One region of the Flavobacterium acetivorans genome, then DNA from elsewhere that is predicted to be linked to it. Evidence: riboswitches for the same ligand, from Rfam matches in the RefSeq annotation. Region 1 holds a riboswitch; the other holds the start of a gene.
The links. Region 1 has a riboswitch for S-adenosylmethionine ahead of LNP19_RS12055 (Na+/H+ antiporter NhaC family protein). Riboswitches for the same ligand answer to the same signal wherever they lie in the genome.
Positions count from the first base shown of each region.

Region 1 (3,197 bases):
CCTATTTTGGTACGCCTATCGAAGAGTCCAGAGAAAAATTAAAACAATTGGCTAATATCAAAAAGATTCCTGAAATTTTAATTAAATTAAAATAACAGCAAACTTAATTATCATAAATTATTTTGATACGAAAAAAGGCTTAAAATAATTTCGAAAACCTTACTTTTGCATCACTATTTAAAAAAAATCACATAAAATATATATCATGAGTGTTTTAGTTAATAAAGATTCCAAAATAATTGTTCAAGGATTTACAGGAAGTGAAGGAACTTTCCACGCTTCTCAAATGATTGAGTACGGTACTAACGTTGTGGGTGGTGTTACTCCGGGTAAAGGAGGAACTACGCATTTAGACAGACCTGTTTTTAATACAGTGAAAGATGCTGTAGAACAAGCTGGAGCTGACACTACTATCATTTTTGTACCACCTGCTTTTGCTGCTGATGCAATTATGGAAGCTGCTGATGCTGGAATAAAAGTGATTATCGCAATTACAGAAGGAATTCCTGTTGCTGATATGATTCACGCTAATAACTATGTAAAAGAAAGAAATGCAAGATTAATTGGTCCTAACTGTCCTGGAATTATTACTCCTGGTGAAGCTAAAGTGGGTATTATGCCAGGTTTTGTTTTCAAAAAAGGAACCGTAGGTATCGTTTCAAAATCAGGAACTTTAACTTATGAGGCTGCTGATCAAGTGGTAAAACAAGGATTAGGAATCACTACTGCTATCGGTATTGGTGGAGATCCAATCATTGGAACTACTACTAAAGAAGCGGTTGAATTATTGATGAACGATCCAGAAACGGAATGTATCGTTATGATTGGTGAAATTGGAGGTCAACTAGAAGCTGATGCTGCTAAATGGATCAAAGCTGATGGTAACCGTAAACCAGTTGTAGGATTCATCGCAGGAGTTACTGCTCCAGCGGGACGTACAATGGGTCATGCAGGTGCTATCGTTGGTGGAGCTGATGATACTGCTGAAGCTAAAAAACAAATCATGAGAGACAACGGTATTCATGTTGTTGATTCACCAGCTGAAATTGGTAAAAAAGTAAAAGAAGTTTTAGGATAGTTTACTATTTAAAACTAAAAATAGATTAAGCCTCACAATTTGTGGGGCTTTTTTATTATAAATCGAATTAAAAAAATACCTTTGCAACTTATTAAAAAATAAGCTTTTTAGAAGTTTATTTTTAATAAAAACAATATAAATGAATGGTTTTGAATTGTTTTTCATGTCTTTGTGAGCTAGTTTTTCCAAAGCCAATCCAAATAAAAATAAAATAATATGTATAAGGAATTAAAAAAGTTCGAAGTTAGCAATCAGTTTTCATTTTCTATCGATCATAGTTTAGAGGAAGTTTGTAATGCTTCTGAAGGATCTGGTGTGTTTTTAGTTTACGCAGTAGGAGATGACAAAGAGTTGATTATGGTTGGTTCTACAGGAACTGTTCAAAACGACGGAACATTGAAAATCAAAAATGGCGGTTTGTATGATAAAATCGTAAACGGTCACCAATTTGCAAAAACAGGAAGAAAATATTCTTGGCCGGCACAAATGAAAAAGGAAGACATTAGTGTATTAGAAGTGGTTTGGTACGACACTTTCAATGATACAGTTAAAGCTATTCCAACGGCTGTAGAAGGACAAGTTTTGCAGAATTTCTTAGATGAAAACGGAAAATTACCAAGATGGAATGTGGCTTTCTAAAACATTGCAATCTATATAATTTTAAAAAAGCTTTACTTCGGTAAGGCTTTTTTTTGCTTTAAAATCATAAAAACTAGCAAAGGAATGTTTTTATATTAAAATATATATTATTTTTGCAGCCGTTATCACGAATCTCTATTAGGAGATAGCAACCTGCAACAACGAGCAAGGTGCTAAAACGATAAGCCAAATCCTTTGGAAAAAATGTTGTTTTTTATTCCTGTTTTGCTTTTTTGTTTTTCGTCATATCCCTTTCATTTAATAAATTGATTATGACAAAACATGTTAAAAATGATGGTAATCCATTCGCTTTAATTCCTTTATTGATTTTTATCTTTACTTTCTTGGGAGCTGGTATTTGGCTCAATGATTTCTATGCGTTTCCATCTCCGGTTGCGGTTTTATTGGGAATTATTTCTGCATTTCTCCTTTTTAAATCATCTACAGAGGAGAAAATTTCAACTTTGATAGCCGGATGCGGAGAAAGTAAAATAATGACTATGTGTTTGATTTATTTACTGGCTGGTGCTTTTGCAGTCGTGAGTAAAGCTACGGGCGGTGTAGATGCAGTAGTAAGTTTAGGAATTAATAATATTGATGTTGCCTATTTTCCGTTGGGAATTTTTTTAATCGCTGCTTTTTTATCTACGGCAACTGGAACTTCGGTTGGAGCGATTGTCGCCATTGGACCCATAGCGGTAAGTTTGGCTGACAAAAGTGGCGCTTCTTTGCCTTTAATTTCAGGTGCTTTATTGGGAGGTTCGATGCTGGGAGACAATCTTTCGATGATATCGGATACTACGATTGCGGCAACACAATCTTTGGGTTGTAAATTGAAGGACAAGTTTAAAATCAATTTATTTATTGCTTTTCCTGCTGCGCTAATCACTATTTTAGTTCTCTTTTATTTGGGATTAAATTCTGATATTAACACCGTTGCAATTCCTACAAACAGCTTTAATTGGGTTACTATAGTTCCTTATGTGTTGGTGATTGTTCTGGCGGTATCCGGAGTTAATGTTTTTTCGACATTAATTATTGGCACTTTGCTTGCTGGTGCCATCGGTTTTTTTGGGGATAATTTTACTTTGATGGCTTTTACCCAGAAAATCTATGAAGGCTTTACCAGTATGACTGAAATTTTCTTACTTTCTATGCTTACAGGTGGTTTAGCAGCCATGGTAGATAAAGCCGGCGGTATCGATTATGTTTTGTCTCAGGTGAAAAGACGCATTAAAAGCAAAAAATCAGCTCAAACTGGAATTGGAACATTAGTGGGACTCGCGAATTTAGCAATTGCTAACAATACGGTTTCTATCGTCATTACGGGAAATATTGCCAAAGAAATCAATGACGAATATGATTTAAATCCAAGGAAAACGGCAACAATACTTGATATTTTTTCTTGTATTATTCAGGGGATTTTGCCTTACGGAGCTCAAGTGCTGCTAATTTTAAGCTTTGCTAATGGGAAACTGAA
Region 1 is NZ_CP087132.1:2,761,214-2,764,410, forward strand. Features, by position in the region: gene LNP19_RS12040 (UDP-3-O-(3-hydroxymyristoyl)glucosamine N-acyltransferase) at 1-95, shown strand, start outside; gene sucD (succinate--CoA ligase subunit alpha) at 206-1,078, shown strand; gene LNP19_RS12050 (hypothetical protein) at 1,295-1,717, shown strand; SAM-I-IV-variant riboswitch at 1,835-1,932, shown strand; gene LNP19_RS12055 (Na+/H+ antiporter NhaC family protein) at 1,990-3,197, shown strand, end outside.

Region 2 (3,197 bases), 1.4 Mb from region 1:
GGCATCCAAAACCAAATCCGGATTAGCAGTGTAAATTCCATCCACATGGGTATAATTCTGAAGTTCTTCGGCATCCAAATAATTAGCCAGCAACGAAGCGGTGTAATTACTGCCATTTCTCCCTAAAGTCGTCGTATCATTGTTGTTATTTGAACCAATAAAACCGGTAACAATATTTACTGTTGTCCCATTGTTTTCCTTAAAGTGTTGGATCACATTTTTCTTCGAAAGTTGTTCTAAAGGTTGCGCATCACCAAATTTAGAATCTGTTTTCAGTAAAACTCTAGAATCTGTAAAATGAGCCTTTACACCCTGTGAAACTAAGATTGCGGTCAATAATTTTGCCGAAATCAATTCGCCCTTAGAAAGAACCTGATCTTTTATTTTAGTGCTATAATCTCCAATCAGGCTAATTCCCTCAAAAAGTTTTTCCAATACTTGAAATTCTTCTGACAAATCAACTTCTGGATAATCTCCGTTTTGGTATTTTTTAAAATCTTCAAATAATGCTTTATAATCTCCATTTTTAGAAGCCAATTTTAGAATCTCTTCTAATTCGTCAGTTGCATTTCCGCGAGCTGATACAACCACAGCAATTTGTTCTCCTTGATTTACTTTGTCAACAATAATTGAAACAACTTTACTTATTCCTTCACCGTTCGATAGTGATTTTCCTCCAAATTTTAATATTTTCATTTTATTCTATTTTATTATTGCCATTAAAAAATATCGGCAAGTAAATTATTTAATTGTTCGTATTCAATCAAAAAGGCGTCGTGCCCGTGTACTGATTTAATTTCCTGATAAGAAACTTCTAGATTAAGTTTCTTTAATTGCTGATAGGTTTCTTTATTTTCTTTTGCTGTAAAAAACAAATCTGAATCAATCCCTATAATGTGAACGGAAGCTTCGATTCTGGAAGCCAAAATCTCAAATGAAGCTGTTCCTCTGCTAACATCAATTGTTTTAAGCAATTGGTTCATCATTTTATAAGATGACAGCTGAAATCTTTTTTGTAGTTTTTCTCCATGATGAAGCAGCCAGCTTTCGACATTAAAAATGGCTAATTCTTCGTTTTTGGTTCTTTGAAATTTTTCTTTGAAAGATTCAGGCGTGCGGTAACACAACATGGCGTGTGTTCTGGCGTCCTCGATAGGTTTACTGGAATTATTTAATATTTGTTCTTGTAAAAAACAATTGGCAATCAACCAGTCAGTCGATTTCCAATCGGTCGCAATAGGAATCAAATGCTTGGTGATTTTTGGTTCCAAAGCGACCATTTCCCAAGCAATTCCGCCACCAACTGAACCGCCAATTAAAGCATACAATTGATCAATTTTTAAAAACTGAAGCCCTTGAATAAACAATCTAGCGATGTCTCTGGCCTTAAAATCCAAATAATTATCTATAATAGTTTCATCATAACCATTGCCCGGTATGTTAAAAGCAATTATGGTGTATTTATTGGTGTCTATGGTTTTATTGTCCCCAATTAAATCATTCCACCAGCCATCTATTCCTACAACGCTGGAATTTCCGGTTAAGGCGTGGTTGACCAAAACGATTGGGGCAGTATTTAACGTTGGTCCAAAAACCTCAAAAGTTAAGTTTATGGCAGGATAAAGAACGCCACTTTCGGTGGTGAAATTTTTTATGGTAACAGGATTGAGTTTATTTTCCAATTTCAAATCTTTTAAAATTTTGATTTGTCTGGAAATATTAGAAAGAAAAAGCTAGAAATAAACTAGAAGAATTCTTGTTGTTATCTTTCCACTTGAGTGTGGTAGAATGCAGCACCTTCTTCGATTTCTCGAAGGGTTGCTAAGGCTTCATTGGGTCTAATCCCTCTGCCTTTCTTTATAACATTTCAGTACGTTTGTGAACTTATTGGCGCAAATTAACTACATTTTTTGTTAATATGCAAACATTAATGCTTTAGATTTTATTCTTAAAATAGTACAAACACAAAAACGCAAGACAATACTGAACATTGCTATCCAGAAATTACTTGCGGTTAAGTTCCTATCAAAAAAAGGGAAAGCCCGTTATATGAAAAGGGTATCATTCTCTTTTGAATACATTAAGACTTGTAATAAATTAGACTGTTTTTTAAAGCCATTTTCATCCGTTGGGTCCATTCCAACTCTTGAATTAACTAAGTCGTTATTTGATAAATTAATTTTATTTCTATTTGGCCATAAATTCCTGAAGAAATTAAATCTTTTTCTAAATGTGTTTGTTGTGCTCATTTTGTTTGTTATTTTAGATTCTTATTTTATTTTAGTGTTTGTTGTTTTTCTTTATTCCTGATGACTAGTTAACGATTATAAAAAAACCCTTTTGGACAAAATACCAAAAGGGTTAAAGTAATATCTACTCCTAACTTTTGGAAATCAGCATCCTTTTGCAAAAAACTTTGCAGACAGCGATTTACTATTTTTAATGACGTAATTATTCATCTTGTATTTTATCAAAATTTATTCAAATTAAAAAGCCTCCCAATTTATTTACTATTGGGAGGCTTTTGCTATATGGTGTGTAAATTAAATGTAGTTACAACCCGGCAGATTCCTCCGAAATATTTTTAACCTTTTTGCAAATCTTAAAATTCATTTTTTGTTTTTCTTGATGTAACAAATATGGTTATTTTTTCTTTATTTTCCAAATGATTTAAGGCATTTTAACGTTCTTTTATTAGAAAAAATACTTTTTACTCATCTAATTAACAGACCCATAACAAATGCTTAACATCTAGACCAATAAATACCAAATTGACCGTTTAACTTCAAGTCTTATTTCTCAAGAAATAGATCCTTTCTTCAATTATACAGAATCGATTCGGCTTTTACTACAAACTCTCAAAAACAGCTTTCAAATCTGCTTTTAAATCCTCGATATCTTCCAAACCTACTGAAAGGCGAATCAAATCATGACTAACGCCAGAAGCAACTTGCTGCTCTGCTGATAATTGTTGGTGGGTTGTACTGGCAGGGTGGATGATTAAAGACTTTGTATCTCCAATATTAGCTAACAGAGAAAACAACTTGGTTTCATCGGCCACTTTCTTAGCAGCTTCAAAACCGCCTTTTAAACCAAATGTTAATAAGCCATTTTGTCCTTTTGGTAAATACGCTTTTGCCAAATCATGATATTTACTTGACTTTAATCCCGGATAATTTACCCAAGCCACCGCTTCT
Region 2 is NZ_CP087132.1:567,262-570,458, forward strand. Features, by position in the region: gene thrA (bifunctional aspartate kinase/homoserine dehydrogenase I) at 1-696, opposite strand, end outside; gene LNP19_RS02555 (alpha/beta fold hydrolase) at 720-1,682, opposite strand; SAM riboswitch class I at 1,760-1,866, opposite strand; gene LNP19_RS02560 (hypothetical protein) at 2,046-2,249, opposite strand; gene LNP19_RS02565 (O-acetylhomoserine aminocarboxypropyltransferase/cysteine synthase family protein) at 2,849-3,197, opposite strand, start outside.
Region 2: it holds a riboswitch for S-adenosylmethionine, as region 1 does, so the genes downstream of both, LNP19_RS02555 (alpha/beta fold hydrolase) here and LNP19_RS12055 (Na+/H+ antiporter NhaC family protein) in region 1, are expected to answer to the same signal.